3 regions of the Sphaerisporangium sp. NPDC049002 genome follow, and region 2 is predicted to be linked to each of the others. Evidence: riboswitches for the same ligand, from Rfam matches in the RefSeq annotation. Region 2 holds a riboswitch; each other region holds the start of a gene.

Evidence for each region. A riboswitch is a leader RNA that binds a small molecule or an ion and turns the genes downstream of it on or off. The one in region 2 is predicted to bind cyclic di-AMP.
Region 1: it holds a riboswitch for cyclic di-AMP, as region 2 does, so the genes downstream of both, AB0B89_RS05600 (hypothetical protein) here and AB0B89_RS01960 (hypothetical protein) in region 2, are expected to answer to the same signal.
Region 3: it holds a riboswitch for cyclic di-AMP, as region 2 does, so the genes downstream of both, AB0B89_RS07050 (C40 family peptidase) here and AB0B89_RS01960 (hypothetical protein) in region 2, are expected to answer to the same signal.

The regions. Positions count from the first base shown of each region.
Region 1 covers NZ_JBEZFH010000014.1:46,235-56,707, forward strand. The annotation lists gene AB0B89_RS05585 (NADP-dependent oxidoreductase) at 1-659, shown strand, start outside; gene AB0B89_RS05590 (hypothetical protein) at 712-987, shown strand; gene AB0B89_RS05595 (OsmC family protein) at 1,018-1,416, shown strand; cyclic di-AMP (ydaO/yuaA leader) riboswitch at 1,908-2,053, shown strand; gene AB0B89_RS05600 (hypothetical protein) at 2,357-2,965, shown strand; tRNA gene AB0B89_RS05605 (tRNA-Lys) at 3,086-3,162, shown strand; partial or broken gene AB0B89_RS05610 (IS3 family transposase) at 3,215-3,826, opposite strand; gene AB0B89_RS05615 (hypothetical protein) at 4,194-4,772, opposite strand; gene AB0B89_RS05620 (DUF397 domain-containing protein) at 4,786-4,986, opposite strand; gene AB0B89_RS05625 (hypothetical protein) at 5,218-6,366, shown strand; gene AB0B89_RS05630 (hypothetical protein) at 6,494-6,889, shown strand; gene AB0B89_RS05635 (hypothetical protein) at 7,145-7,936, opposite strand; gene AB0B89_RS05640 (hypothetical protein) at 8,063-8,707, opposite strand; gene AB0B89_RS05645 (cold-shock protein) at 9,323-9,526, shown strand; gene AB0B89_RS05650 (MarR family winged helix-turn-helix transcriptional regulator) at 9,624-10,088, opposite strand; gene AB0B89_RS05655 (FAD-dependent oxidoreductase) at 10,245-10,473, shown strand, end outside.
Region 2 covers NZ_JBEZFH010000004.1:77,009-87,481, reverse strand. The annotation lists gene AB0B89_RS01975 (TIGR03086 family metal-binding protein) at 1-83, shown strand, start outside; gene AB0B89_RS01970 (DeoR/GlpR family DNA-binding transcription regulator) at 420-1,220, shown strand; gene galT (galactose-1-phosphate uridylyltransferase) at 1,217-2,299, shown strand; cyclic di-AMP (ydaO/yuaA leader) riboswitch at 2,363-2,498, shown strand; gene AB0B89_RS01960 (hypothetical protein) at 2,533-3,474, shown strand; gene AB0B89_RS01955 (site-2 protease family protein) at 3,539-4,846, opposite strand; gene AB0B89_RS01950 (response regulator transcription factor) at 5,040-5,702, shown strand; gene AB0B89_RS01945 (PP2C family protein-serine/threonine phosphatase) at 5,713-6,831, opposite strand; gene AB0B89_RS01940 (GNAT family N-acetyltransferase) at 6,951-8,204, shown strand; gene AB0B89_RS01935 (hypothetical protein) at 8,225-8,431, shown strand; gene AB0B89_RS01930 (ribose-5-phosphate isomerase) at 8,467-8,937, opposite strand; gene def (peptide deformylase) at 9,081-9,569, shown strand; gene AB0B89_RS01920 (hypothetical protein) at 9,663-10,163, opposite strand; gene AB0B89_RS01915 (aldehyde dehydrogenase family protein) at 10,185-10,473, opposite strand, start outside.
Region 3 covers NZ_JBEZFH010000020.1:1,878-12,350, reverse strand. The annotation lists gene AB0B89_RS07090 (Lrp/AsnC ligand binding domain-containing protein) at 1-183, opposite strand, end outside; gene AB0B89_RS07085 (DEDD exonuclease domain-containing protein) at 410-2,143, opposite strand; gene AB0B89_RS07080 (hypothetical protein) at 2,372-2,890, shown strand; gene AB0B89_RS07075 (phosphotransferase family protein) at 2,916-4,049, opposite strand; gene AB0B89_RS07070 (NYN domain-containing protein) at 4,273-5,595, shown strand; gene AB0B89_RS07065 (NlpC/P60 family protein) at 5,896-6,816, shown strand; gene AB0B89_RS07060 (MFS transporter) at 6,783-8,129, opposite strand; gene AB0B89_RS07055 (helix-turn-helix domain-containing protein) at 8,126-8,701, opposite strand; cyclic di-AMP (ydaO/yuaA leader) riboswitch at 9,087-9,246, shown strand; gene AB0B89_RS07050 (C40 family peptidase) at 9,329-9,796, shown strand; gene AB0B89_RS07045 (hypothetical protein) at 10,161-10,473, shown strand, end outside.

The sequences.
Region 1 (10,473 bases), on a different contig from region 2:
TGCCGCTGTCCGCATACCTCGGGGTGCTCGGCATGCCGGGCCTGACCGCGTACGTGGGCCTGCTCGACATCGCGGCCTTCAAGAAGGGTGACACGGTGTTCGTGTCGGGGGCCGCGGGCGCGGTCGGCAGCCTGGCCGGGCAGATCGCCCGCCTCAAGGGCGCCTCCCGGGTCGTCGGCAGCGCCGGTTCCCCCGCCAAGGTCGCCTATGTGATCGAGAAGCTCGGCTTCGACGACGCGTTCGACTACAAGGCCGAGGGGCCGGTGGTCGAGCAGCTCAGGCGGGCCGCCCCCGACGGCATCGACGTCTACTTCGACAACGTCGGCGGCGAGCACCTGGAGGCTGCCATCGAGGTGTTCCGCCGCTACGGGCGCACCGCGGCGTGCGGGGCGATCTCCGTCTACAACGCGGCCGAGCCGGTCTGCGGCCCGCGCAACCTCTCCAAGATCGTCGGCAAGCGGCTCACGCTGCGCGGCTTCATCGTCGGGGACCACGCGGACCGGAGGCCCGACATGATCAGGGAGGTCGGCGGGTGGCTCCAGGAAGGCAAGATCACCTTCGGGGAGACCGTCGTGGAGGGGCTGCGGAACGCCCCGGACGCCTTCATCGGCATGCTCCGAGGGGAGAACCTCGGCAAGATGATCGTTCGACTGGCCTAACGTGCATATCCCCCTGATCACGGGGAAAGGGCCATAAAGGGGGTGAGCCTTAATGGACCAGGACGAGCTGCAGTCGCTGACGCCCAAGGAGCTCCACGACAGGGCGGTGCGCTACGCCGTGGCGCACGGTGACTTCGGCTTCCTGTGGGAACTGCTGAAGGTGATCCCGGCGGCCGAGGCCGCGAGCGGTCACGGGGATGAGACGGCCAACGATCTCAGCCGGGTGTCGGCGCTGCTCAGCGACGCGATGGCCTCCGGTGAGGGCGAGCTCGGGGAGGCGCTGCGTCCCGTCTACCTCGCCTACCTTTCCGAGCACCCCGACGCCTGAGCGTTCCCCGCCGGCTCTAGGCTCCAGAGCATGGCATCGGTGAATGTGGAGCGTACTGACAACGGCTTCGTGGCGCGCAACGCGCGCGGAGCGGAGGTCGCGATGGGCAGTGGTGACGAGGAGGGTGTCTTCACCCCCGTCGAGCTACTGCTCGCCGCGGTCGGAGGCTGCAACATCGTGACCGTCGAGCCGCTCACCGCCCAGCGCGGGCACAGGCTCGTACGGCTGGCGATGACGGTCGAGGCCCAGAAGGCCGAGCCCACGCTGCTCGGCCCGGTCACGATCACGTACGACGTCGAGCTGCCCGAGGGAGACGCGGAGGCGGACGAGGTCTTCCGCGCCGTGGCCCACCGGGTCCACGAGCGGCACTGCACGGTCAGCCGCTCCCTGGAGAGGGGCACCGAGGTCAAGGTCGAACTGCCCGAATAGCCGCTTGGCCCGGCGGGTCCGGCCGTACCCGGTCATCCCAGCGAGTTAGACCGAATCTATACCCGGCGATGACGAGTAGCTCAGGCCCCGGTATGTAGTGTTAAGGCAGGTCAAGGGGGATGCGACCAGCCGCCCGAGAGGGCGCCGCAGAGCTTTTCGCCAGAAGGACGCGGTGGGGGACCGCGTCCGTACAGCGGGACCGCCCGATGCGTTTGGGGGAAGGCATCGGCGCTGGACCGTGAAGATCGGGGCCGGACAGGCGGGGGACTGTCCGGCCCCGATTCATGTCTCCCGGCCCCTGATCTCCCCTGATCTCCCCGATCGTCGCGCCGCACGTCCTCTATAAGCCCCGATGTCTGAAATATAGGGGTTTGTAGTGCGAAGGTAGATCTAATAATGCTTTGTAGCACTTTCGTTTGCTTTGTCCTGACTCGGTGGGTAAGGTTTCAACCACGAAAGGGGCGGTGACCTGGTCTTCAGTCCGAAGGCCGCCGCCCCAAGTGTCGAATCTCCAGGGCCACACCAGGCCCGGGGGAGCCGGGGACCCAAATCTCTTGGGGTGAATCCGCGTGAGCGGTAGGGCGACTCCAAGCCCGAACCCGTCAGCTAACCCGGTAGACGTGATTGGAGAGGAGACCCGAGTGGAGCACCCCACTCCGAGCAGTCATTGCACCGGGCAACCCTAGACCCGGATCTCGCCGTCAGAAGCGGCGGACAAGTCGGCTGGTAGCAGCCGTGCACGCGAGCGATCTACGCCCTCTGTGACACATGGTGGCAAGCCGCCACCGCTGACCGACCACGTACGAATGCGCGCTCAGCGCCGCGATGGACCCCACGAAGCCTCGCCTCACCCTGAGAGCGCTTTCCACCCCCCGCACCGAACTCCTGACCACTCGGAGCGCGGGTCCCCTTGTCTTCTGATGAAAGATCCTATCCTCCCATGCCTCCTTTCAAGATCACCCCCAAGTGTCGATGGACGTCCGGTGTCGCCGGCGTCGTCCTCGCCTGCGCCACCGCCGTCTGCGCCACGGTCTCGGCGCACGCCGACGACAAGCCCCTGAACCCCGTCGCGGTCCAGACCGAGAAGCCGATGCTGCTCAAGGGCTCCACCAGGGCCTCGTACTTCTGGGACGACGCCTCAGGACGCATGGGTGACACGGGACTTCCGGCCATCGGCAAGCCGATGCAGAAGGGCCTGTTCGCCAGCCCCAGCTGGCCTCTCGGCACCGAGGGATACGTCGTCTACAAGGACAAGAAGGCCCCCTTCTTCATCGGCGACCGAGGCCCGGGGATCCCGTCCGAGAGCGGCGTCATGCTCGACATCGACGGGAAGACCTTCGCGGAGCTGACCGGCGGTACCTTCAACAACTCCTCCCTGGTGGTCACCGGCTTCGCCGCCGGACACATCAAGGTCGACTACGTGATCACCAAGTGGGGCGACGGCGTGGGCAAGAAGAACTACCCCGTCCCGTTCTCCAACGGCGCGTGGGGCGTCTACGACACCAATCCCGCCACGCCCCCCACCCCGGTGGTCCTCGCCACCGGCTGACCCGGAGGCCTCCGCGCGACACGCCCGGCGTGGGCCCTGTGGGGAACCACCTGAAAAGCCCCACATCGCCGCTGAGGATGTGCGGAGCCTGGCCAGGACTGCTAAAGTCACCGTAGTCACGCGCCGCTAGCTCAGTTGGTTAGAGCAGCTGACTCTTAATCAGCGGGTCCGGGGTTCGAGTCCCTGGCGGCGCACCACGGCACCGGCCGATGACCTGGGCATTCTCCACTTGACGGAGGGTGCCCACAGTCATTTCCGGGCCTGTGTGGGGTCGTTGTGGGCTCTTTGGTCGCGACCGGGTCTCCGGCATGATCGTTGTCCCCCTTGCAGCAGTTCACGCTTGAGCGTGGCGTTGAACGCCTCCGCCAGGGCGTTGTCCAGGCACGTCCCTGTCCTGCCCGCCGATCTGCGGATCCGACAGCCGTCGCAGAGCGCCGCGAACTCGGCCGAGGTGTACTGACAGCCGCGGTCACCATGAAAGATCACGCCGTCGACCTGGCCGCCTCGCGCTCCGACCGCCGCCTTCAACGCGTCGCTGATCAGCTCGGTCCGCAGGTGGTAGGCGATCGACCAGCCGACCAGTCGCCGCGACCCGATATCGATCACCGTCGCGAGATACATCCACGAGTCACCGACCGGCAGATAGGTGATGTCCCCGCACCACCTCCGGTTGACCCCACCGGCTGCGAAGTCACGTTTGAGCAGGTCAGGGACCGGCGGAGCGAGTTCGTCAGGGATCGTGGTCCGCCTGCCCTTACGCAGATGCAGCCCGACGATGCCATGCACACGCATCAACCGGGCCACCCGCTCGGCGTTGACGCGCTCCCCGGAATCACGCAGGTCCGCGGTGATCCGCGGCGAGCCGTTCGTCCCCCCGAGGCGTCATGAAAGCGCCGGATCTTCTCCACGATCCGCTCGTCCTCAACGGCCCGCGCCGGCCGGCTCCCGCCCCAGCCAGGCGTAGAAGGCGCTGCGCGCCACGTTCACACCCGGCACAGCCGCTTGACCCCGTAGACGAGGCGGTAGGCGGAGATGAACCGCAAGCGGCCGATCAACGATCACCACCCTGCGTCCGCCGCGGGTCATCATTGTGGTCGATGGTGGCGTTGCTCAATGAGCTGTGCGGCCTGCGCGAGTGTCCCGGGGCTTCGACACTGAGTCCGAGCACGGCGGCGCCGTTGCACGGGGCCATGGTGCCGATCCATCGTCATGAGCCGCCCTACGCCGGTCAATCGGCGGCGGTTTCGTAGCAGAAGGCCGCCAGGGCGATCTCCCTGTCGTCTTCGTGAGGGGAACGGTGGTGAGGAAGGAGCTGGCCATGAAGTAGGGTCGGGCCGTCTCCTAAGTCAACGGCGACGCCACCAGGCGGACAGACGCCATGTTCACGGGTGTGCTGAAGCAACTCGGCGGCTGACAGTCCGCAGAGCTCAGGATGGACCCAGAGCGGACCTGCGGTCCCGTCCAGGAGAACCAGCACGGTGAGCTGGCAGGCGCCTTGATCGGTGTGCAGGCCGATGAAGTCGCCTCGCCCGTAGTACAGATAGGACGACACCACAGCCTGCACGGAACGGCCCAGAATTCCACCGAGCCGGTCCACCAGAGTGCGTTGGTGCAGGTCCCAGCGGACATCCCCGCCGGAGGTGTACCAGCCGGAGGCCGGGCTCAGTAGTTGGGCGTCATCCACCAATTTTGGGTCCCGCCGTATCCGGGTGTCCGCGCTAGCGCGAAGACGCAGGGCCTCTGAGCGCAAGAGTTCCTGTTCGCCGGGTGTCACCAGATCGGTCAGAGTTTGATGGAGGGCGCCCATCTGAGACACGGTCTCAGTCGAACTCACCGGCGCGGACGCCGCGGACGAAGGCAGTCCACTCTTCTTCGGTGAAGACGAGGACAGCGCCGGCCGGGTTCTTGGCGTCGCGCACTGCGGCCCCGCGCGTGCCGCGAGCGACCTCGACGCAGCCACCATCAGGGTTGCAGAATGACGATCTCCGGAAGTCCTGCGCCGTCCCGTTCTCGAGTTCCATCATGGAGTCCTCTCTGATCGGATACCGCAATGTTCTCGGCAAATGATAGCGAGGTAACCCAAAATCGGTACAGGGCGGATGAAGGTGGTAAGGCGGATATGTCCAACCGGAATCCTTTAGGATGGCACTAATTCGACCAGGAAAGAGAACCGTAAGACGATGATGTGGCGCCGTATTTTCCGAGGCGATAGCGATCTTCGCGGCTGGCTTAGCTGGGTAATCCCGATACTCGTGGCCGCTGTCGTCGCGGTTGTCCAATCCGTATGGGGAGATGAGGCGCCGCTCCGGAACCTGGCCGATGCGTGGTCAATCACCGCCGTGGGTGTCATCGCCATCGACTCTTTCAGAGCCACGACGATGTCCGCACTCCGGCGCAGGCTCCTTTGGGCTTCGGTTATCGTAGCCGTGCTGGTGGTCGCATACATGTCGGTCGCCCTACATCGTCACCCGTGGGACTGGCTGTATGTGAGCGGGGTGATGACCTTCATCGTCAGCGTGGAGTTGAGTGAGACTCTGGGCCCGGCGTTGAACCATACAATGCGCGATCTGGTTGACAGCGGAATTCTGCGGCTTACCAATCGCGAGCTGGGTAGACTCCGTCGGGATCTGCGCCGGGTCTGCAAACGGTACCAAGTAATCGCGGGTACTGTGGTCGGCGTGGCCTTGGCCGCTGCCTGGTTCGCCTCCAGCGCGTCCAACTTCGCCTATATCGTTGTGCACAACCCGGCGGGGTTGGCCTTCCAGTCTTTGGCGGGCGTGGTTGCGGGCCAACGACTGGGAAGGATGGTCGCTTACGCTAGGGTGTGGCGGCTCGCGCCCCGGCGCGGATCCCTCTTCGACCCGATGCTGGAGCATCCCGACGGTGCCACCGGCTTGGGTCCGGTCGGCCGATTCTACTTCCGCCAGTCTATGGTGGCGGCACTCCCCGCGGTGTACCTGGCGACGTGGTGGTTTCTCATTCCCCTTCTTCCCTCGTTTCTCTGGCAGTGGCGAACACCCTATCTGGGGCTTTTGGCGATCGCCGTCATTTTCGAGATTCTCGCTTTTGTCCTACCGATGCGGGTAGCTCACCGGGTAATGCGTAACAACTCAGATCAATGGCGATTACAGGCCGCACGGCTCATTCCGCGTATTCGGGTGGCGCAGACATCGTTGACCGAGGTCGGAGAGGACCACGACGAGGTCGGTAAACAGCTCGAAGCCCTGCTGAACCGCTACCGGTTGCTTCTCGCAGCACCCACGTGGCCGGTCGAACCATCCCTGCGCCGATGGGTCACCCTCAACAATGCCGCGCTGTTCATCCCCTTCCTCAGCTACGCGCTCGGAGACAGCGCGTTGTGGCAGCAGATCGCCACGGTGGTCGGTGGGCTCAAACGCTGACGGCCGGGACCCAGGGCTCCGGCCGCGGTGGCCGTGCCGGTCAAGAAGGTGCGGAATCCGGGGCTGCCGACCGGGCAGATGGAGAAGATCGGGAAGGTGAAGGGGAAGCCGCCCAAGGTCATCGGCGTTGCCCAAGACGGTCGGCCGGGTCTTCTTCACCCGCGGCGGCCGCGACTACACCTGCGCGGCGACCTCCGCGAAGGGCGCCGAGAAGAGCCTCGTCATGACCGCGGGCCACTGCGTGTACGACGTCGTCGGCCAGGCGGCCGTCAAATCGCTGGTGTTCGTCCCGGGGTACAGACGCGGCGAGGCGCCGTACGGGGTGTACGCGGGGAGGGTCGGGTACGTATGGAACCGCTTCACCAAGAACGGTGACTTCGACGTCGCCTTCGTCACCGTGCACGGCGGTCTCAAGCGCGACGGAGATGCCTGGGCGGACGCGGGCGCACTCGGCGAGATGGTGGGCGGCCAGGGCTTCACCTGGAACCAGAAGGACGCGCAATCGGTGGGCCCTTCATCCTGAAGTACGGCACCAGGAAGCTGGGCTGCGTCAACGGGGTCGTCAGTCTGCTGGTCACCGCCGACGGCAAGCGGTACCTCTCGTCCCCCTACTTCGCGACCTGGGTCTATGTGCTGTACGCCAACGCCGGCGGAAAGACCGCCGAGTAGGGGCGCAGGCCAGGGAGGACACTTCGCCGCCGACCCCGCGCATTCTGTGGCGACGCTGGGGAGCCGGCGGATTCGTCGAGATGGCACGCGGCGTCGTCCGCGGCACAGGTCAGGCGAAGCGTTCGATCGTGACGGGAATCAGCCCTTGGCCGCGCATCGCCTGCCTGTGGTGGTGGAGCAGCGCCCCGACGGCGGAGGCCGGGCCGGCGCCCGGGCTCACGGTCACGTCGAGGCACCAGGCGATTCCCGGCCCGATGCGGCGCAGCTCCCAGGTGAGCGTGTGGCCGGCGGGGGTCGCCGTCGCCGTGCCGATCACTTGTGCCCGCGGGTCCGCCGGGTCGCCGACCGGCTCCAGCCTCAAGGACGCCCGCAGGTTGGTGAGGCCGGGTTCGTGGACGTCTCCGGCGAACAGGATGCGATAGTGGCGCCCCCCTCCGCCATCGGGTGAGCCCAGATCCAGGGGGGCGGCGGTGGGCAGCGCCTGGCAGTCACCGAAGAAGCCGCGAAGCCGTGCTTCCTGCGGCAACGCGCCCCCGCCGAGCATCGTGCAGGCGCCGGCGGCGTCGGCGCGGCTCACCGGGAGCACCCGCTCACGCAGCAGGGCGTCGGTGCGGATCTCGCGGCTCAGCGCGGGGGAGCTGCGCCAGGCGCCCGTCGCCGGCGTCCACCCGGCGCTGCCGATGCCGGCCGCGGTGTGGTCGTCGTGCAGGAGGAACTCCTCGACCAGGACTCCCGACGGCGGCGCTCCACGGCGCCGGTCACCGGCCGTGGCGAAGATCAGGTAGTAGTCCAGGGGGAGGCCCGCCTCCGGCAGGGCGTACCCGCCCGGCACCAGCGGAGAGCCCCCGGCCATGACCTGCCCGCCGGCCCATCGCGGCCCGTGTTCCCCATCCCTATCCACCGTCACATGATGTCATCGGCGGGTGGCGGCACGGTTCGCGTGCATGGGGATGCCCCACCCTACGTCCACGTAGGGCCGTGACACGGCGACGACATGGCGGCGACGTGGCGGTGCCACGGCGGCGGGCTATTCGCGGGGAGCGGGCCGCCTTCGCCGGATCGACAGGCTGACGAGGAAGGCGCCCAGGATAATCGCCGCCAGACTGCCCGCGACCACGATGCCCACGCTCTGGGCGTCCATTCCGGTGAAGGGGAGTTTGCCGGATTGACGGGGCGCGGGGTTGGGGGCTGAAGGGACGGTTCCGGCGGGGAGTTCGTCGCGTGGTTGGTGGCGTGTTATGCGGCTGGTTTCCGTGTCGGCGGATGGGTCGTGGCCGAATTCACGGACCTCGACGTGATTGCTCCAGCTGTGGGTCTCGATGTCCGGCCAGGTCCCGTAGTCACGGCTTCCTGATTCGTCGATCGAGGTTCCGGCGGGGAGATCGCCGGGCCAGTGGGGCGCCGGGCCGCCGGTGCCGTGCTCGGGCCGATGTGGGCTCGGGAGGGGGGTGGGGCTGACGGTCGGGCTGATGGTGGGCGCGGGAAGTACCTGCACCGACACCCCGGTGGAGCCCGACCCGTCACGACCGGGGACCACCTCGCCATTCGAACGCCGCCCGTCCCCGTCGCCGCCGGATTCCGCTCCGGAGGCGGCCGTGGCCATGGGCGCACAGACGGCCAACAGGACCGCGACCTCGATTCCTAGCACGATTGACTTGAGCCGTCCACGCATGGTTTTCCCCCGGATATCAGTAAAATCTGCTCATTGACCGCCAGTTCCGCACCTACGGGCCTTTCTCGGATTTACCCATTTCGCGGTGGATATCACCGCGATCGGAACCCGTGTCCTTGGTGGCCGCCTAGGGCCTGGTATCTGGTGAACGACGCCGGGGATTATCGGATTCATAACGCCAGTCCTGATCTTTGGCGGTATAAATTCCCGGCAAAATGCTCGCGTAATCCAATACAAAGCCCGATAAAAGCGCTTAATGTTGGGATTGTCGCTTTTGTGGGGGTGTTTGCCGGTGGTCATGATCAACGCGTGACCTGCCGGGATGGATTGCGGCCGATCGCCCTCGACACTCTGAGTGATGGGAACGATGCGTTCGGTGGTGGCCGCGTGGGGGCGGATCTGCCGCGGCGGGGGGTCGCGGGGGTCGTGACGGCTGTGTGCTATCCTCGTGTCAGTTGCAGTTGTGGTACCCATAAACTCTGTGTGCACCTGACGAGATGTAACCATCAGGTGCATTTTTGTTTTGCCGGTCATCTCCGGATGGGCTCATCGCGGCGACGCGGGGTCGGCACAGTGCCGATTCCGGCTCGACCCCCCCTATCAAAGGAGATTGACATGGCTACTGGCACTGTGAAGTGGTTCAACGCGGAAAAGGGCTTCGGCTTCATCGAGCAGGAGGGCGGCGGCGCCGACGTCTTCGCCCACTACTCCAACATCGCCGCTCAGGGCTTCCGCGAGCTCCAGGAAGGCCAGAAGGTGTCGTTCGACGTCACCCAGGGCCAGAAGGGCCCGCAGGCGGAGAACATCGTTCCCGTCTGATCTGACAGGCGTAACAGGGCCGGGGCCCGCACCTTCGAGGTGCGGGCCCCGGCTCGTTTGCTTTCCGGCACCTGTTGGGCGGCGAGTAGTGGGGCGGTCAGTCCTCGGTGCAGCCGGGGTCGTCCGGTGCGGTCTTGATGCGACTGAGAAGTCGGTGGAGCTGGGCGATCTCGTCGTCGTCGAGGTCGGCGAACAGTTCGCGCTCGACCGCCTCCAGTGCCTGCTCCACTCTGGTGAGCGTGCGGGCGCCCGCGGTGGTCATTTCGACGATGTGCCGGCGCCGGTCGGCGGGATCGCGGCGGCGCTCGGCGAGTCCGTCGCGTTCGAGATCGTTGAGGATCGACACCAGCACACTGGGATCCACGCCCAGCGCCTCGATGAGGACCTGCTGGCCCATGGGGCCGCTTTCGGCGAGGTGCATCAGGGTCACGGCATGCCTCGGGGTCAGGCCGGTCACGCCGAGCGCGTGACGTATGCGCTCGTTCGTGATGCCGCCGTGGCGGGCCAGCAGCAGGCCGAGACGGTCCATCGCCCGGGGCGACTGGACGTCCTCGACTCTCATGCCTATACCGTAACACAGCCGAAATGATCGAGCCTGAAATATAATTGATGAGGTTCAACGATATGTTAGGGTCAACGGACATCGCGGACGAGCGGCCGTCGTGAGCCCGGCCCCGCCGGACGCGATCCCGCACAGGAACCAAGATCGGGGATCCTAATGAAAACCATCGCACCTGACTGGCAGCCCACCGTGGCGGTGATCGGCGGCGGATACGGAGGCATCCGCGTCGCCAAGGCGCTCGACGATGTGGCCGACGTCGTGCTGGTCGAGCCCAAGGACGCCTTCGTGCACAACGTCGCGGCGCTGCGGGCCCTGGTGGACCCGGCGTGGCTGCCTCGCATCTTCATGCCCTACGACAACCTGCTCACCCGTGGCCGGGTCGTGC
Region 2 (10,473 bases):
GGGTGATAGAAGAACGCCCGCCGTCACCCGAGGACGCCGACCCGCAGACACGCCTGCTCGCCGCGTGGGGGCGCGGCGGCTGAGACGGCGCACCCTCGTCCTGATCTCACCACCCCTCGACTCCGGACGACAGGAACGGTCAGCGGGAGACCGGCCGCTTGCCGTGGTTGGCCTTCTTCTTCCTGCGGGCCTTGCCCTTGCGCGCGCGTCTTCCCATCTCGCGGTCCCCTTTCCGTGCGGCTCGTCCACCCACACTGCTCCCGGTCGCGGAGCCGTACAAGGCCCAAACATCAAAGACGCGCACCGCGTCACGTCATACCCGCGGCGTCCCGGTTGTGAGCTCTCCGCCATCAATTCTCAACATTGGACCGTTAGTAACGTGCGATAATTTGTTGGAATCTGTTGAAGAGGAGAGCACGATGCTGGCCCAGCAACGGCAGCAGGCGATCCTCGAGCGCGTTCGCAGGAACGGCGCGGCACGGGTCGCCGACCTGGTCCGCGAGCTCGGGGTGTCCGATATGACCATCCGCCGCGACCTGGAGGTCCTGGCCGAGCGCGGGCTGATCGAGAAGGTGCACGGCGGCGCCACGGCCACGGGCGCCGGGTCCACCGAGGAGCCGGGGTTCGCGGCCAAGTCCGTGCGCCAGCAGGCCGAGAAGGAGGCCATCGCGCGCCGGGCCGCCGAGCTCGTACGCCCCGGCACCGCCGTGGCGCTGTCGGCGGGCACGACCACGTGGACGCTCGCCCACCATCTGGCCGACATCCCCGAGCTGACCGTCATCACCAACTCGGTGCAGGTCGCCGACGTCTTCCACCGGTCGGGTCGTCCCGACCAGACCGTGGTGCTCACCGGAGGAGTGCGCACTCCGTCGGACGCGCTGGTGGGCCCGGTCGCCGTGGCCGCCATCCGCCGGCTGAACGTCGACACGCTCATGCTCGGCGTGCACGGCATGAATTCCCGGGCGGGGTTCACGACTCCCAACCTGCTGGAGGCCGAGACGAACCGCGAGCTGGTCGCCGCCGCGCAGCAGCTCGTCGTGCTCGCCGACCACACCAAGTGGGGCACGGTGGGCATCAGCACGATCGCCAAGCTCGACGAGGCCCACGTCGTGATCAGCGACACCGGCCTGCCCGAGGAGGCCAGGTCGACGCTGTCCGACCAGGTCGGCACCCTGATCCTGACCGGCCCCGCCGGTGCCCCGCAGGTGGTGGCCCAGTGAAGCGCACGGCCACCCGCCTCGCCGACGGCCGCGAGCTGATCTACTTCGACCGCCGCGACGACGCCGACCGCGGCGCGCCCGACACCCGTGAGCTGCCCCCGCGCCCTCCGGCGTCCGAGCTGCGCCACGACCCGGTCATGGACGAGTGGGTCGCGGTCGCCGGTCACCGGCAGAGCCGTACGTTCCTGCCTCCCGCCGCCGAGTGCCCCCTGTGCCCCTCGGCGCCGGGCCGGCCGACCGAGATCCCGTCCGCCGAGTACGACGTCGCCGTCTTCGAGAACCGGTTCCCGTCCTTCAGCTTCCACGCGGGCGACTACGAGCAGGTGGGCGGACTGAGCGAGGTACGGCCCGGCCTCGGCCGCTGCGAGGTGGTGTGCTTCACCTCCGAGCACGGGTCGTCGTTCGCGACGCTCTCCCCCGACCAGGTCGACCTGGTCCTCACGGCCTGGGCCGACCGTACCGCCGAGCTCTCGGCGCTGCCCGGCGTGGAGCAGGTGTTCTGCTTCGAGAACCGGGGCGCCGAGATCGGCATCACGCTGTCCCACCCGCACGGGCAGATCTACGCCTATCCCTACGTGACTCCCCGCACCCGGCAGATGCTGGCCTCCGCCGAGCGCTACCGGGACCGCACGGGCGGCAACCTGTTCGCCGACGTGCTGGAGGCCGAGCGCAAGGACGAGACGCGCCTGGTGGCGTCGAACGACTACTGGACGGCGTTCGTCCCGGCCGCGGCCCGGTGGCCGTTCGAGGTGAACGTCTACCTGAACCGCAAGGTCCCCGACCTGTGCTCGCTGGACGCCGAGGAGCGCGCGGCGTTCGGCCCTCTCTACACCGAGGTGCTCAGGCGGCTCGACGGCCTGTTCGGCGTGCCGATGCCCTACGTCGCGGCCTGGCACCAGGCCCCGGTCCGCACAGGGCGCGACCTGGCCTACCTGCACCTCCAGCTGTTCACCATCCGGAGGGCCAAGGAGAAGCTGAAGTACCTGGCCGGTTCGGAGTCCGCGATGGGCGCCTTCGTGAACGACGTCCTCCCCGAGGAGGCGGCCCGGCTGCTCCGGTCCCAGGATGACCTCGGGTGATTTCCACCTCAAAGTCGCCATAATCAGGTCTTTACCACTACCATCCATCGCACACCGGCCGCATCGGCCGGTGCGCCTAATCCCAGGTGTCCCGCCTGGGAACCGGGGACCCAATGGTTCTTGGGGTGAATCCACTTCGTGGTAGGGCGACTCCGGCCCGAACCCGTCAGCTAACCCGGTCGGCAGATGGAGAGGAGTGGGCTCTGCCCCCGACTTCGGGCCGCTACGTCTACGTGGCCGCCAGCGTTCTGACCGCGGCCGGGCTCTTGCTCGGCCAGACGACGGCGGGAAACGCCGCCCCGAAACCCTCAGAGAAACAGCTCAAGTCGCAGCTTGCCGACCTCGGCAAGAAGGTCGACAAACTGATCGGCGAGTACAACGCCAAGCGCGTCGCCGTCGCCAAGGCCAAGGCGGCCGAGAAGTCGGCACGCGAGCGCCTGCGGAACGCCGAGACCGACCTCAAGGCGGCGCAGGAACAGGTCGGCGACATCGCCCAGCTCCGCTACCAGGCGGGCGGCCTCGGCATGGTGGGCGAGCTCATGTCACCGGGCTACGGTGACGCCGCCATGCTCCAGCAGCTCCAGGCCGAGCAGTCGGCCAAGCTGGTGGGCTTCACCTCGGCCAGGGACGCCCGCAAGAAGGCCGCCGACGACGCGGCCGATCTGACCAAGCAGCTCCGCGACGACGTCGTGGAGGTGACCGCCCAGCGCAAGGACGCCGAGAAGCTGATCGGGCAGATCAAGGACAAGCTCGACCAGCTCGTCCCGACCGCGCCGGGCAAGCGGGCGAACGGGTCATGGGCTCCCGAGCTCCCCACCGGCGGCGACAACATCACCCCGAGGACGCGGCTGATGCGCGCCGAGGTGAAGGACCACTTCTCCCTGAGCTTCCCGGTCGGCTGCTACCGCGCGGAGAACGACGGCGGTGAGCACCCGCTGGGCCGGGCGTGCGACTTCATGCTGAGCTCCGGCGGCGCGATGCCCTCGGCCGCGGAGGCCGCGCTGGGCGACCAGGTCGCCGCCTGGGTCATCAAGAACGGCCGCAAGCTGGGTGTGAAGTACGTGATCTACAAGCAGCGGATCTACAACCTGGGATTCCCCGGCTGGCGGGCCATGTCGAACCGCGGCGGCGTCACCGCGAACCACTTCGACCACGTGCACGTCTCGATGTACTAGCCACTCCCGGCCCGGCCCGGCCCGGCTCGGCTGAAGGCCGGCCGGGGCGGGGCGGGGCGGCCGGTCAGCCCGCCAGGCGGATCGGGTTGACGATGTCGGCGTAGATGAGCAGGGTGCCCATCACGAGGAGCACGGCCGCCATGGCGTAGGTCAGGGGCAGGGCCTTGGCGATGTCCACGTACCCGGGAGCCGGACGCCGGCGGACCCGGGCGTACCCCCGCTTGAGGCCCTCCCAGAGCGCGCCCGCGATCTGGCCGCCGTCAAGGGGCATCAGCGGGATGAGGTTGAACAGGCCCACTGCGAGGTTCACTCCGGCGAGAAGCTGGAGCAGCCCGGAGATCTTGTTCTCGACCGGGACGGGGGCCGCGGCGATCTCGCCGCCGATGCGGCCCGCGCCGACGACGCTCATCGGGCTGTTGAGATCGCGCTCACCCCCGCCGAAGGCGGCGTGCCAGACCCCGACGAGCTTCTCGGGGAACCTTCCGAGAGCCTGGGCACTGCGTTTGGTCACGTCCCACATGACGCCGGCGACGTAACCGGGGCCCTGCTTCTCAAGGACGACGGTGGCGCTGACGCCCAGGTAGCCGACGGCCTTGTCGATCTTCGCCGGGTCGTCGATCGACGGGCGGTCCTGCGCGATCAGGTTCGCGTTGAGCGTCATGGGCTTGCCGCCGCGCTCGATGCCGATGGCGATGGGCCCGGCGCCGTGCATCCGGATGATCTTCGTCGCCTCCTCCCACGAGGCCACCTGCTTCCCGCCGACAGCGACGATCTTGTCGTTCACCCGCAGCCCGGCGGCCGCGGCGGGGCTCCGCGGGTGCGAGGGAGTGCACTTCTGGCCCTTCGCCTGCTCGGCCTGGGTCATGACGCACTCGGGGATCCCGGCCACGATCGGCTTGGTGACCTGGACGCCGAACCCCATGATCACCACGGCGAACAGGGCGAAGGCCAGCACGAAGTTCATGGCGGGCCCGCCCGACATGATGATGGCCTTCTGCCACCAGGGCTTGCGGTAGAAGACCCGCTCGCCGTCACCTGGCCCGACCTCCTCCAGGGACGCCTGGCGGGTGGTCTCGATGAGCCCCTGCCACGGCCCCGTGGACATGCCGCGCAGCTTGGTGGGATCGGCGTCGGGCTTCGGAGGCAGCATGCCGATCATGCGGATGTAGCCGCCGAGCGGAATCCACTTCATGCCATATTCGGTCTCGCCGCGGCGCCGCGACCACATGGTGGGCCCGAAACCCACCATGTACTGCGTGACCTTGACCCCGAAGATCTTGGCCGGGACGAGGTGCCCCAGCTCGTGCAGGCCGATGGACAGGGCCATCCCCAGGAAGAAGATGAGAAACCCGGCCACGATGAGCCAGCTCATAGGTGCTACCCCCACCTGCGGAGAAGATGCCTTCTGTTTACATTGCCCCGTCTGAGAGTAACCGAACTCGGCGGCGACTCCGGCCGGGCCGTGAAATCACCTGTCAACGACCAACCGTAGGAGTGACTTGCGCGAGGTGGACCGAATCGGGAGACTGCATTGACGGTAAGCAATCATGTAGACACCGTGGGATATGAAAGGGCGAAGCGCGATTTGCCCGATCTGTTCCAAGGCCACCCAAGGGAGCACCTTGATACGCATCCTGGTTGCCGAGCATCTCCCGCTGGTTCGCCGAGGGCTGGTGGCATCACTGAACGGAGAGAAGGATCTCATGGTGATCGCCGACGTCGCCTCAGGCGAATACATCGTGCCGGCAGCTCTGGAGCTCAGCCCGGATGCGGCGGTGATCGACGTGGACCTTCCCGACGTCGACGGCCTCACCGCGGCGGCCCGCCTGCACGAGAAGGCCCCTGGCTGCAAGGTGCTCCTGTTGTCCGCGCAGCCCAATCCCGGGCAGGTGCGGCGGGCCTTCGCCGCGCACGCGCTCGGCTTCCTCAGCATCGACGTGGCGCCGGAGCATCTCGCGGACGGCATCAGGCGGGTCGCCGCCGGGCGCAAGGCCGTGGACTCCGACCTCGCCATCGCGGCGTTGACCTCGGCGGACAACCCTCTGACCCCTCGCGAGCTGGACGTGCTCCGCATCGCGGCGCAGGGTGCGGCCTCCAAGGAGATCGCCGCGAAGCTCTATCTGTCGGTGGGAACGGTCCGAAACCACCTGTCGCGCGTCATCTGCAAGACCGGTGCGCGCAACCGGGCCGACGCCGTGCGCATCGCGGCCGAGGCGGGCTGGTTGTGACGGCGGAGCCCTACGGGCGCCAGATGAGGATCAGGGCGCAGTCGTCGTTGTGCCCGGCCGACATGGAGTTGACCAGGGGCCGTGCGCCGTCGTAGAAGCCCGAGGGCACGAGCCTCTCGGCCTCGCCGAGGAGCCGGTCGAGCCCCGAGTCGATGTCGCGGCCGGGCTGCTCGATCAGGCCGTCGGTGTAGAGCATGAGCGCGTCGCCCTTGTGGAGCACTCCGCTGTCGGGCTCGCAGTGCAGGTCGGGGACGACGCCCAGCACCACGCCCTTGGCCGCCGACACCTGCCAGGTGCCGGTGCCCGCGTCGAACTTGACCACGGGCGGGTGACCGGCCGAGGTGATGTCGTAGGCCCCGGTGGACAGGTCGAGGCGCAGGTGGACGGCCGTGACGAAGCCCTCCCCCTCGGGCTGGCGGTGGAGATAGGCGTTGCAGGCCGGCAGGAACGAGTCGACCGATCCGAGCAGCCCTCCGAAGGTGCCGGAGAGCATGAGCGCGCGGGTGCCGGCATCCACCCCCTTGCCCGAGACGTCGACCAGCGCGATCTCCAGGATGTCGCCGTGACGCATGGAGACCAGGAAGTCGCCGCCGAACGAGGAGCCGCCCGCCTGCTTGAGCACGACGCGCGAGCCCCAGTCTTTGGTGGGCAGCCGCGGCAGCTCTCCCTGCCTCTTCAGCCGGTCTCTGAGCTCCAGGAGCATGACGTCGCCGCGCAGGCCCTGCACGCCGAGCTTCCCGCGGGTGCGGGCCATCAGGACCGCCAGGACCGTGGTGAACCCGATGGTCACGAGGAACCCCGCGCCCACGGACCCGACGCCGAGCACGACGGCGATGTAGCCGAGGGCGACGCCGACGGCGCCGGCGAGGACGACCAGGCTGCGCAGCCTGAGCTGAAGGCCGCCCACCAGGATGACGAGGATGAACAGGCTCGGGGAGAACCACTCGGTCGACACCCTCGCGGCGAGGCCGCCGAGCAGGAGGGTGAGCACACTCAGGGTGATGAGGAGATTCCGGTCACGCGCCAGCGGTCCCCTGCGGAGGAATCGCACGATCCGCACCAGGAACGGGATGCGTACCAGGATCGCGCGGAGCCGTGGGGGGATCAGCGGCGCCGGACGGGAAGTCATGATGCACCCGACTCTATCTGCCCGTCTGCACTTTAGGCAGCCGACTTGACCAAGACCTTGATCATTAAACGGGGATATTAGGTGGCCGATCCGGTTTGCCCGGCCATAACGTTAATCGGGTGAACACGGAACCAAGCCCGCAGCTCAACCCGGTCATCCGCCCGATCAAGAACTCAGAGTGGGACCAATGGATCGTGATCGACGAGGAGGCGTTCGCGATGGACGCCACGGAGCCCCGCGCCGGGCAGTTCAGGGCCCTCGTCGAGTGGGACAGGTCTCTCGGCGCCTACGACGGCGACCTGCTCGTCGGCAGCACCATGGGGCTGAGCTTCACCATGACCGTCCCGGGCGGCCGGCGGCCGGTGTGCGGCGTGACGGGCGTCGCGGTGCTGGCCTCCCACCGCCGCCGGGGCGTCCTGTCCTCGCTGATGCGGCGCCAGCTGGCCGATCTCCACGAGAGCGGCGAGGCGGTCGCGGTGCTGTACGCCTCCGAGGGCGCGATCTACGGCCGGTACGGCTACGGCAGGGCCTCCGACAACCTGGTCCTCCGCATCCCCAAGCGGGGTTCCGAGTTCGTGCCGTACGCGCCGGCCGACCCCTCGCTCAGGTTGCGCGTCGTACGGCCCGCCGCGGCGCGGGCCGACATCGAGAAGGTGTTCGACAGCGTCGTGACCACGCGCCCCGGCCTGTACGCCCGTTCCCCGGAGCGGTGGGACGCGATGCTGGACGACGACGAGAGCAGCCGCTACGGAGCCACCACGCTGCGCTGCGTGATCGCGGAGGACGACGCGGGACCAAGGGGATACGCCCTCTTCCGGCTCAAGGCCGACTACACCGACCACGACGTGGCCGACGGCGAGGTTCGGCTGAGAGACCTGTTCGGCCTCGACCCCGCGGCCTACGCCCTGCTGTGGAGGCACGTGCTCGACCGCGACCTGTGCTCCCGGGTGTACGCGTCCAACCGTCCGGCCGACGATCCGATCATGCACCTGCTCGCCGAGCCCCGCATGCTGAACGCGGCCTTTGTCGACGAGATGTGGGTGCGCGTGGTGGACGCCGGCAGGGCGCTGCCCGACCGGGCCTACTCCGCTCCCGTGGACGTGGTCCTCGACGTCGCGGACACCGTGTGCCCCTGGAACGCGGGACGATGGCGGCTGTCGGCCGACGCCACCGGGGCGACCTGCGCCCGTACGAACGACCCGCCGGACGTCGAACTCCCGGTCAGCGTGCTGGGCGCGGCCTACCTCGGCGGGCGGACACTCGGGGCCTACGAGGCGGCCGGCGTCATCCGCGAGACCCGTCCGGGCGCGGTACGGGCCCTTTCGGCGGCGATGTCGTGGGAGACCAAGCCGTGGGGCGGTCTCATCTTCTGATCGGATACTAGGATCCGGGCATGGCACTGCAGAGCTTGCAGATCACGGCGATCACGGCGATGCGGGCGCGAGACGTCTCGCGCCCGGCTCCCGACCACCAGGACGCCGCCGACAGGCGGCCCCTGCGTGACGAGGCCCCCCGCAAGGCGGATCCCGCACGCAGGCCCGAGCCCCAGCGAAAGCCCGAACCCCAGCGCAAGGCGGACCCCCGCCGAAGGAACGGCTAGGCCCTACACCAGGGCCTTCGCCGGCACACCTTGGCTCAAACCGGCAGGGGCGGGAGCGCGCCGGTGGTCTCGTACGCGAAGATCTGGGCGATGCGGCGCCTGTGCCTCTCGTCGCCCGAGAACTCGGTGCCGAGGAAGACCTCGACGAGGCGTGTGGCCTCCTCCAAGGAGTGCATGCGCGCGCCGAGGCTGATGACGTTGGCGTCGTTGTGCATGCGCGCGAGCGAGGCGGTCTCCTCGCTCCAGGCCAGGGCCGCGCGGATGCCGCGCACCTTGTTGGCGGCGATCTGCTCGCCGTTCCCCGAGCCGCCGATCACGACGCCGAAGCTGCCCGGGTCGTTGGAGACGGCCTCGGCGGCGCGGAGGACGAAGGTGGGGTAGTCGTCCTCGGCGTCGTAGACGAAGGCTCCGTCGTCGACGGCCTCGTGGCCGTGGTCCTTGAGCCAGGAGACCAGGTGGTTCTTGAGTTCGTAGCCGGCGTGATCGGCGGCGATGTAGACGCGCACGGGCTCATTGTCGCAGCCGCGCGCACCACTGGTCCATCGGGCCTCGCCGCACGCCGTTGATCTTCGGAGTCGGCGGTGTCACCGGCGCGTATTCCGTTACAGTAATGGGCGGCTAGCCAGATGACCCCTTACAGGAGAGCTTCATGCGTGAGATCCGCGTGATCGGTGACCCGGTCCTGCGCACCCCCACCGAGCCGGTCACGGAATTCGACCGGGATCTGCGCCGCCTGATCGACGAGATGATGGACGCGATGTACGCGGCCGACGGTGTCGGGCTGGCGGCTCCCCAGATCGGGGTGTCCAAGAAGCTCTTCGTGTACGACGCCAGCGGGCGCAAGGGCCACGTCGTCAACCCCGAGCTGATCGTGGACGACGCCGAGGAGGTCCTCGACGAGGAGGGCTGCCTGTCGGTTCCCGGCCGCGACACCGGCAAGCCGCTGTACGCCAGGACGCCCCGGGCGGCGGGCGTCACCGTGCGCGGGTTCGACCGGCTCGGGCGCCCGGTGAAGGTGAAGGCACGGGGGCTGCTGGCCCGCTGCTTCCAGCACGAGTACGACCACCTCGACGGCGTCCTCTACGTCGACCGCCTGGCGAAGGACGCCGCACGGAAGATCCTGCTGCAGGCTCCCTGAGCCCGCCTCACACCGCGATCGGCCCGTTGTGCGTGAATAACCCTCGCCAGACCGCGTTCGGGCGACCAGCAGGGGTTTCAGCCCCTCTGGCGTCTAGCTCACGCCTCCGGCGGTCGGTTCGAGGCCGCCCGCGGGGCGCGGCGGGGCCTGCGGCCTCACCGGCCCCCGGCGGCGCGACCGCAGCAGGGGCCGCAGCGCGAGGCCGAGGCCGACGAGCAGCAGGGCGGCGACGACGACCCACTCGTTGGACCCGCCGGGGCCGTACACGTGGCCGAGCCTGCCGGTGTCGAACGACGGGGACGTCGCCCCCGGCGTGAACGTGCCCCGCTCGCTCCCGTAGAACGCGATGCCCTCACGGACGGCCCTGCCGTCGCCTGACCGGAACGTGCCGACCCAGTTGCACTGCTCGTGACCGGGATGCTCGATGCAGTCGAGCCGCTGCGCGGTGAAGGTGCCCCGGACCCCGTCGCCGGTGAGGGCCGCGAGGGCGGGCCCGGCGTTCTGCACGGCGAGCAGGATGAGAAGCAGCCCGCCGAGCGCCAGCGCGATGTCGAACGCGCTGACCCGGCGAACCGGCGTACCAGACGGCTTCATGGGGGGCACCCGCCCTTCGGATCACATCTGCAGGGACTTGACCTCGAGATACTCCTCCAGCCCGAACTCTCCGAGCTCGCGCCCGTTCCCGGACTGCTTGTAGCCGCCGAACGGGGCCGAGGGGTTGAACCGGCCGCCGTTGATCGCGACCTGGCCGGTGCGCAGCCTGCGCGCCACGGCCACCGCGCCCTCCTCGGTGGCCGCCCACACCGCGCCCGCCAGACCGTACGGCGTGCCGTTGGCGATCTCCACGGCCTCGTCGACCGAGGTGTAGTGGATGATCGACAGGACGGGACCGAAGATCTCCTCC
Region 3 (10,473 bases), on a different contig from region 2:
GTTGATGCGCCCGGGGATCACCTCGGCGACCTCGTCGTAGGCGACCACCCTGACCATGGCGACCAGGTCGTAGTCTCCGGTGATCGAGTAGACCTCGCTGACCCCGTCGAGCTCGGCGAGCGTCTGGGCGACCTCGGGAATCCGGTCGACCTCCGCCTTGATGTGCACGATCGCGGTGATCATTCGAGCTCTCTCCTTCGAGTACGGTCTGGCCCGACTTTAGCGCCGCCGGTCTCGATCACCGCCACCGGCTCTCGCCGGCGAACCCGCCGCCGCCGACCGGCGGAACTGTGCGAGGCGGCCCCTGCTCGCACTCACTGTATTGATTCCCGTGCTCAACGTGAAATTCCCGCCTGGACATCCTCCGCGTGAGCCCAGGGCTCAAGGAGCGCGTGATCGGTGATCAGGGTCAGCGCAGGGGCCGGCCCTCGCGGGGGTGGTGGGGCTGGATGCCCTTGTAGGCGAGGTCGATGCGCTGCTTGAGGCGGCCGGCGCCGCGGGCGGGGAGGCTCCAGGTGCCGTCGACCTGGACCAGCCGCACGCCGGGGGAGTCGAGCCAGCGCAGGATGCACTCGGTCTCCTCGGCGCCCGCGGCCGGGAGGGGCCCAGGGCCGGGGGACACGGTCTCGGCGGTCGCCACCAGCGCGTCGACGTACGGGGTCGGATGGGCGCCGCGCGGCATCACGCCGGCGGCGGCGAGCCGGCCGTGGCGGACGACGTGGATGTCCCACCCGCCGTCGAAGGCGGGGCTCGCCGCGATCAGCTGCGGGATGCCCGTGAGCGACCGCAGTCGCTGCATGCGCGCCACCGTGCGTACGTAGACGGCGAGCCGGTCACGGTCGAGGGCGGCCTCCTCGTAGCGCTGCTCGGCGGCCAGCCGCTCCATGCGGGTCTCAAGGGCCGAGAACACCGGGCCGGGATCGTGCTCCATGGCGGCCCTGGCGTCGTCGACGTGGCGCCGGTAGTCGTCGACGCTCTGCCGGCCCTCGCACGGAGCCCCGCAACGGCCCATCTCGGCCAGGGCGCAGGCGGCCCGCCGGGTGCGGGGGGTGATGCGCTCGGTGCACTGCCGGAGCGGCACGGCCTCGTGCAGCGCCGACCTGGCCTCCTCCGCGCCGCGTGCGGAGGAGAAAGGGCCGAGGTAGGTCGCCTGGTCGGCCTTGACCTCGCGCACGATGGACAGCCGGGGGAAGGGTTCATCGGTGAGCTTGAGCCAGAGGACCTTCTCGGGGAAGCGCGACCGGCGGTTGTAGCGCGGCTTGGTGGCCCCGATGAGCCGCAGCTCCCTGACCTCGGCCTCCAGCCCGGTGGCGCACACGATCGGCCGGACCCGCTCTGCGATGCCGATCATCTCGCGGATGCGCGGGCGGGTCTCGCTCGCGGTGAAGTAGGACTTCACCCGCTGGCGCAGGTCGCCGCTCTTGCCGACGTACAGCGCCTCGCCGCGCTCGTCCTCGAAGACGTAGACGCCCGGGGTGCTGGGGATGCTCACCGCGAGGTGCCGCTTGCGCTTCTGCTCGGGCGTGGGGGCCCGCACGAAGCCCTTGAGCTCCTCCAGGGTCTGCACGCCGTAGGCCCCGACCCGCTCGATCAGCACGTGGAGCACGTCGACGGTCGCCTTGGCGTCGGCCAGGGCCCGGTGGCACGGCTCGGTGGTGCTCCTGAAGATCCTCGCCAGGGTGGAGAGCTTGCAGTTGGGCACCTCGTCGCGGGTGAGGACGCGCCGGGCCAGGTCGGCGGTGTCGACGACGGGGTTGGCGGGCGGGGGATAGCCGTGTCTCTGGCAGTTGGCCTTGATGAAGCCGACGTCGAAAGGGGCGTTGTGCGCGACCAGCGTGGCCCCGCGTACGAACTCCAGGAAGGACGGCAGGACCTGCTCGACGCGCGGCGCGGCCATCACCATCACGTCGCTGATGCCGGTCAGGACCGTGATGAACGGCGGGATGGGACGCCCGGGGTCGACCAGGGTGGCGAACTCGCCCAGCACCTCGCCGCCGCGCACCTTGACCGCGCCGATCTCGGTGATGGCGTGCTCCGCGGATGACCCGCCCGTCGTCTCCAGGTCGAAGACGACGAAGGTCACCTGGTCGAGGGGCGTGCCCAGCTCGTCAAGCGTTCCTTGAACCCCGATCTCCACGACCATGACCATACGAGCCCGGTCCGACAGTTCGCACCGGCGGTCCTTGATCCGGTCGCAACCCTAGACGTTCTTGGTCGTTATACGGCTGATGTTCGGATGCGCCTGATATATCGGCGATCCGATGGATCGACCTTTCACTCGCGGCGACCGTTCGGGCGACAGGACCGCCCACGTGCGGCGCCGCTCAAGCCCATCACTCACGGGGAGGCGCGTATGCGCAGGTCATCGTTATTGATCACTTCTTTGGCCCTGGCGGGGGCATCGCTGCTCTGGACCGCCGCTCCGGCCGAGGCCACCTCCACCCGGGCCGCGTCCGTCCAAGCCGCCCCGACCGGCGCCCAGAAGGCGAAGGCGTACGTCTGGTACCCCACCGGGATCAGACGCGGGGGCGTCGCGACGTTCCGCTACAAGGCCGTCCACCTCCGGCGGCTCACCGCCGACGGGCTGGTGCTCGCCGCGTACCTGCCGAAGAACACGGTGTCCAAGGTCCGTTTCACCTCCAAGCCGCCGCACGCGAAGTGCGGGTACTCCGCCTCGCGGGCGTACTGCGTGGTCCCGCTCCGCGGCAGGGACACCATCTCCATGACCATGCAGATCTCGATCAAGTACAAGTACGCCGGCAGGTACTACGTCGGTCACTACGCGAGGGCCGTCGGCCTTGAGTCGGGCCTGAGCACGCGTGACTACGTGGACGAGGTCTCCCGCGACGACCTCATCGCCAAGTCCAAGACGATCATCTCCTCGCGCTGACGCCGTGCCGCGCCGCGATCCCGGCTCAGTCCCAGTAGTGGCCGTCGAGCATGCTCTCGATCGCGGCGCGGTGCATCACCAGGTCGTTCGGGTCGTCCGGCAGGGCCAGCTCGCCGAAGTGGATCCGGCGGTGCCAGACGCGGGCCATGATGATCCCGTGGCGTAGGGCGGCGTACATCTCGTAGAACTCCATGTCCCTGGGCGCGTACCCCGACAGGGAGTGGTATTGCGCGCAGACGTCCTCGCGGGTCATGAAACCGGGAAGACCGGGCAGTCCCATGACATGAGTGACGTCCTGGAAGAACCGGTGGAGGAAGATCATCCACGCTATGTCGATCTCCCGTGGCCCGACCGCCGCCATCTCCCAGTCGAGCACCGCGACGGGCGTGAAGTCCCGGTACATCACGTTGCCGACGCGCGCGTCGCCCCAGCTGATCACGTCCTGGCCCGGGGACGCGGGCCAGTGGTCGTCCAGCCACGCGAACGCGTCCTCCAGGATGGGGATCCGCAGCGACCCGTGGGCCCACTCGTAGTACGCCCTCTGCTCGTTGACGTGCCGCCGCAGCGCCGAGTCGCCCGGATGGCGCGGCCGCAGGAAGGCCAGCTCCTCCGGCCGTACGGCCGCGTTGTGCAGCCGGGCGAGGATCTGCACGGTCCGCCTCTGCAGGCGCGCGAGGTCGGCGGGGGAGGCGTCGACCAGCCAGCCTTCGAACGTGTACGGCACGAGGTCGGGCGGGACGTCGCCCTCCTCCTGTTCCATCACGAAGAACGGCGAGCCGAGCGCGGCCGGGTCGGGCTCGAACCACAGGGTGCGGGGCGCGGGGACGGCGGCCCGCTCGCGCGCGAGCCGCATGACCTCGAACTGCTTCCCGAGGTCGTACTCGGGGAAGACCGGCACCGCCTCGGGGGCCGGGGCCATCCTCGCGACGCATCTGAGCTCCCGCTCGTCCGGGCCGCCGGTCCAGGACGCGGTGAAGAACAGCGTCTCGCTGGAGAGGCCGTTGCCGGACGGGCGCGACAGTTCGGACACCGACACCCGGGACGCCCCCGGGAGCCGGCCCGCGAGCCAGGCCCGCATGCGCTCGCGGAGTTCGCCCAGGTCACGGGTGGACGTACGCATTTCCCCGTTCTCGGCACGCTGGTCGTCCAGCCTCGGCATCGTCGTCTCCCTCATCCGTGGTGGCCCAGTCGTACATCGGTAGCAAGCGCTTGTCCATATGCCGTTCGCCTGCCGTTAACCGGGGCGCGAGGGGGTGCGGCGGCGGCTTCGGGGGCGGCGGGTGGTGAGGAACCGGGCGCCAAGCGCGCTGACCACGAACGCGCCAGCCGTACCCTTGTCGGATAGACGGAATTTGAATGGCCAGTCAGCTAGGGGAAGACGGATGAGTTCAGCCGGAGAAGGCCTGTCTCGCCCGCTGCCCGAGCAGGTGCGCTTACATGTCGTCGAGCTCGCCGCGCAGGTGCTCGGCTCGATGCAGCCCGCCGCGATCCCGCCTCCGCTGAAGGGCATCGCCAAGTTCGATCCGCGCAAGCGCGCCCGGCTGGGCAGCGCTCCGATCGCCGCGCAGCTGGAGACCGACAAGGAGTTCCGCGAGATCGTCGCCGAGGCGCTCCAGGAGGCGTGGCCCGAGCTGGTCGCGAGCCTGGAGGAGGGCAACGTCCCTCCCGCGGCCGAGCCGGTGCTCGTGGCGGCCGCCGCCTACCTCACGCGGCCTCCCGGGTGGCCCGCTCTCGTGGAGACCGCCCGCGCCGACCTGGAGCAGGCCGCCGCGGCGGCCGAGGGCACCGCCCAGGAGCAGACCGTCGTACGGCTGCGCGAGCAGCTCGCCGCGCAGAAGGCGTCCGCCAAGGACGAGACCGACCGGCTGCGCGAGCAGCTCAGGGTGTCCAAGGCCGAGATCGCCGACCTGCGGCGCAGGCTCCACGACGCCAGGGAGCGCGTCAGGGTGGCCGAGGAGCGGGCCGCCGAGCTGCAGGTCCGCGAGCAGGAGGCGAGGTCCGCCGTGACCTCGGCGACCAGCGCGACCGAGAGCGAGCTGCGCAAGCTGCGCGAGCGCCTCACCGACGCCGAGCGCCAGGTGGAGGCCAGCAGGCGCGCGGCGCGCGAGGGGCGCAGCATCGAGGACGCCCGCGTCCGCGTGCTCCTCGACAGCCTCCAGGACGCGGCGGCGGGGCTGCGCAGCGAGCTGGCCCTGCCCGTCGCGATCAGCAGGCCGGCCGACTCCGTCACCGCGGTGAGCCCCGGCCGCCCGTCCGTGCGCGCCGTGCCCGCACGCGCGCTCGCCGACGACGACCCGGCCCTGCTCGACCAGCTCCTGGCCATTCCGCACCTGCACCTGGTCGTCGACGGCTACAACGTCACCAAGACCGGGTATCCCTCGCTCACCCTGCTCGACCAGCGCTCGCGGCTGCTCACCGGGCTCGGCGGCCTCGCCGTGCAGACCAGGGTCGAGGTCACGTGCGCGTTCGACGGCGCGGAGCTGAACGGGCCGGTCCAGGTGTCGGCGCCGCGCGGCGTGCGCGTGCTGTTCAGCGCGCCGGGGGAGATCGCCGACGACCTCATCCGGCAGCTCGTCCGCGCGGAGCCCCCGGGCCGCGCGGTCGCCGTCGTCTCATCCGACCGCGAGGTGGCCGACTCGGTACGCCGCATGGGCGCCCGCCCCGTGCCGGCCACCCTCCTGCTCCGCCGCCTCAGCCGCGCCTGACCTTCCGGTGCCTCCCGGTTTGTCACCTGGCCGCGTCTGACCTCCGGATTCTCCCGGTTTGTCGTTTCCGCGCCCTGGTGTCTGGGGTACCCCCTGAACCCGCGCGCGTCAGGCAAACCGGGGTTGTCTTATTGAAACCAATTCCCGATGAAAAGGTGCAGTTAGCAGTGCGACTTCTGTAGGATCTCGCCCCAGGTTGTCTCACTTGTCTCACATGAGGGGGCTGGCGTCCCAGTGGTCGTGCGTGGCATCCGGGGAGTCCGGCGGGTTCCGGTGGCCGCCGGTCTCGTCGCCGCAGTCTTGTTTACGCAGGCAGGCGGGGCGGAGGCGAAGCCCAAGCCCACGGTCGCCCAGACCAAGGCGAGGCTCGCCAAGCTGAACGACCAGGCCGACAAGGTGGTGGACCGCTACAACCTGGCGGGCGAGCACTGGAAGAAGGCCCGCAAGGAGTACAACGACCTCAACGGCCGGCTCAAGAAGCAGCTCGACATCATCGAGGACCTGCGCGCCGGTCTGGTGTCGGTCGCGGTCAGCACGTACCAGTCGGGAGACCTGCTGGCCTGGCCGAGCCTCGTCACCCAGGGCGACCCCGAGTCGCTGCTGGCCGGGCTCGCCTCGGTCGACCAGATGTCCGCCGGCCAGTCGCGCACCCTGACCGAGTTCGAGAACGCCACCCGCTCGATCAAGGGCCAGCGCGACAAGGCCAAGGGCGCCTACGACAAGGCGATCAAGCTCCTCGACGACCTCAAGAAGCAGAAGAAGGACGTCGAGAAGCTGGTCGGCGAGCAGGAGCGCCTGCTCCGCCGCCTCAACGCCTACAACGCGGGAAACCCCAACAGCGCGGGCATCAAGTACACCGGCTCCGCCTCCGGCAACGCGCGCACGGCCCTCCAGTTCGCCTTCGCCCAGGTGGGAAAGCCCTACCGGTACGGCGGGACCGGTCCAGGCTCCTACGACTGCTCAGGGCTCACCCAGGCGGCCTGGCGGGCCGCCGGCGTCAGCCTCCCGCGCACCGCCGCCGAGCAGTACTCCTGGGGGGCCTCCCGCCGGGTCTCCCTCAACGCCCTGCAGCCGGGCGACCTGCTGTTCGCCTCCGGCCTCGGCCACGTCGGCATGTACGCGGGCGGCGGCAAGATGGTCCACGCCCCCCGCACGGGCGACGTCGTGAAGGTCGTCCCGCTCTCGTCCTACCGGGGCATCTTCGGCGCCGTACGTCCCTGAGCGCCCTGTCCTGACGCCGCGCGGGGGCGCGCAGGGGGCGAGGACGGCAGGTCCCTGTGCCGCCGGATCGGCCCGGCGAGCAGGACGAGGCCCGTCAGCGCGAGGGCTCCCGTGAGGATCCACATCGACGGCCGGACGCCGATCGCGTCGCCGAGCGCCCCGCCGATCAGGGCGCCCAGCGGGATCGTGCCGTAGTTGACGAACTGCATGCTGACCGAGACGCGGCCCATCAGCTCACGCGGGCAGTACATCTGGCGGAAGCTCGACTTGATGACGTTGCCGGCGACCACGCCCGCGACGACGCCGAGGCCGCCCGCCACCGCGAAGGCCAGGCCGGACCCCGGGCTCGCCAGCGGGATGAGCAGCCCGAACGGGGCTCCTGCCATCTCGCACGCGATGAGGGCGTGAGCGCTTCCGACGCGCCGCGCGATCCAGGTGGCGCTCGCGGCGCCGGCCACGCCGCCGAGGCTGGTCGCCGCGATCAGGACGCCCGCCGTGCCGGAGCTCACGCCGACCTCGCGGACCAGGAAGACGATGAGGATCGACTGATACCCGATGAGCGCGAGGTTGCTGACGGCCCCGAAGACCGTGAGCACGCGAAGGTAGGGGTCACGGGCGACGAAAGCCAGTCCCTCGCCGATCTCCCGCCTCAGCGTGGCCGACCGGCGTTCCCGGCTGACGGGCGCTTCGCGGGTCCGCATCGCGAGCAGGCAGAGCGCAGAGATCAGGAACGTCGCCGCGTCGACCAGCAGGCCGGTGACGGCGCCGAAGAGCTGCGCGACGATGCCGCCCACGCCGGGGCCCACGACCTGGGCGGCCGACTCGCCGCCCTGGAGCTTGGCGTTGCCCTCCGGCAGGTCGGCGTCGCGGACCACCGCGGGAAGGTAGACCTGGTAGGCGGTCTGGAAGAACACCTTCGCCGTGCCGGCGAGCAGCGCGACGGCCAGCAGATGGCCGATGGTCAGCCGGCCCCACCAGGCGGCGACCGGGACGCTGAGGAACAGCACCAGCGAGGCGCCGTCGCAGATCAGCATCACCGGCCGCCGGGGGAGGCGGTCGACCCACGCCCCGGCGGGAAGGCCGATGATCATCCAGGGCAGCCACGCCGCCGCCGTCAGCAGGGCCACGAAGAACGTGCTCGTGTGCAGCACGGTGATCGCGACCAGTGGCAGGGCCACACTGGTGAGGGTGCTGCCGAAGCCGCTGGCGGTCTCTCCGGCCCACAGCAGCCGGAAGTCGCGGTCGCGCAGCAGGCCGCCTCTGCGGCGGCGGACGGCGCCCGGGGCGGGGGGTCTGGTGACGGCTCCGCTCACGGCTGCCCCGGGACGCCGAAGGCGAACAGGAACACCGGGTCGCGCCGCTCCCCGTCGTCGGGCACTTCGCGGGTGGCCCACCGGCGCAGGAGGTCGTTGATCTGCTGCTCGATCTCGCTCAGCTCGGCCGGGGTCAGCCGCAGCCACTTGTCGGTGGAGAACGGCGCGTTTCGCCACATCGCCCGCTCGTCCTCGCCCGCGGCGTACCAGGCTCGCACGAGGTTGACGTGGTGGTCGAGGTTGAGGGACTCCGCCGCACTCGCGATGGCGGCGGACGCGGGGTCGCCGCCGAAGTCGGCGGTGGTCCAGCGCACCCCGGCCGACACCAGCCGCCACCAGCGCTCGCGGCGGTCGCGGGCAAGCTCGGGGGCCTCCTCGATGAGCTCGCTGGCGCCCAGCACCCGCAGGTGGTGGCTCACGTTGGCGACCGCCTGACCGGTGCGCTCGGCGAGCATGCTGGCCGTCGAGGGGCCGTCCACCTTCAGCACGTCCATGAGACGACGCCGCAGGGGATGCGCCAGGGCGGCCAGCACCCGTGAGTCGGTGATCGTGCGGATGTTCTCTTGGTCCATGGCATCAGGCTGACACGCGACAACTGCTGTGCAAGAGCTGTTGCGAAAGAGCGGTTGCGGAACCAGGCCCCTGCGGAAGATCGCCGACGCGTGGGGCCGGAGTGACGGATGTGACTCACAACTGGTGCTGTTTCGGGATATGTGAGGGGAATCACATTTAGGTAAACGAGGCCCCTGGTTTGCAGGGGATATCCGTTATTGATCATCCCTATTTGATCTACGGACTTGGCTCAGGCTTTGCCTCCAATTGAGGATCTGTGTAGTTTCTGGCCCGCGGCGAGCACGCCATGCCGTCGTGAGCAAAGCCGGTCGGCCGACCGGCGCCAGCAGAACGAATCCATTGGTCACCGCCGTCGAAAACAAGGCGCGAATCAGGACCGCGGGCAGCGGTGACCTGCCGAATCCGTGCGGCAAGGAGCACGGAGCCGGGGACCCAATTGGCCCTAAATGTGGGGTCAGGGGGTGAATCGGCGCCATTGGCGCCGTAGGGCGACTTCCAAGCCCGAATCCGTCAGCTAACCCGGTAGGCGTGAGTGGAAGAACCAAGGAGCGATCCTGTCCAGCACCACGCAAAACCCCCGTCTGTCTCGCTTCGCCCGCCTCTCCCTCGGCGGTGCCGTGCTCACCATGACGGCCTCCGCCGGGGCGGTCGCGATACAGGCGACGGCGGCTGACGCCGTTACGGTGGCCGCCCCTCAGAGCTCCTCCAAGCTGAGCAAGGCCGCCAGGCAGCGAATCAAGGCGCACACGGCCGTCTCCGCGGCCAAGAAGCAGCTCGGCGATCCGTACCGGTGGGGTGCCAGCGGCCCCGGCTCGTTCGACTGCTCAGGCCTCGTCATGTACGCCTGGCGCAAGGCCGGCGTGAAGCTTCCTCGCATCGCGGCCAGCCAGTTCCGCTCTGTGAAGAAGAAGATCTCCTGGAAGAACCTCAAGCCTGGCGACCTGATGTTCTTCAGTGGTCTCGGTCACGTCGGCATGTACGTCGGGCACGGCAAGATGATCCACTCCCCGCACAGCGGTGCGAGGGTGCGCATCGACAAGCTGAACGGCTACCGCAAGGTCAGCTTCGTCGGAGCCGTCCGCCCCGGAGCGTGACCCGCGTGCCAGGGGACTTCCCAGGACCGCTTTCCCGGGAAGCCTCCCCGCCCGCACGCTGACCACGCGACGGCCGTGAAGGCCCCGTCCACATCCATCGAGGCGGACGGGGCCCTCGCGCGTCCCCGGCCGGTTCCCCGGCGGACCTGACCCTCCGGATCATGGACAGGCCCTCACACGGCCCGGCCGTACCGGGGACGGGCCTTACACATCCGGCCGCACCCGGGACAGGCCTTCACACATCCGGCCGCACCCGGGACAGGCCTTCACACCTCCCGGCCTTTCCCGGGACGGGCCTTCAGACGTCTCCCGGCCGTACCCGGGACGGGCCTGGTTCGCCGGAGGCAGCGGGTAGATTGCCCGCATGCGCGTCGTCTGGCTCTGGGCCGCACTGGCGGGGCTGCTGGCCGCGCTGACGGGTCCTCCCGGCGCCGGCGGCCCGCTGTCCCTCGCGCACGCGGTGATCCGCGAGCATCCCGAGATCTGGTCAGGGGCCGAGGTGGTCCAGGGCGAGCGTTCCCTGGTCATCGGCCGGCCGGGCGGCGCTCAGGGCGGCGCGGGCGCCCCGGCCGGACCGGGCCTCGCGGGCCTGTCGGGCCTTGCGGGCCTGTCGGATCTCGCCCGCAGGGCCGACCGCGCGGCCCTGACCGTCGCCCGGGTCGCGGGGCCGGTACGGC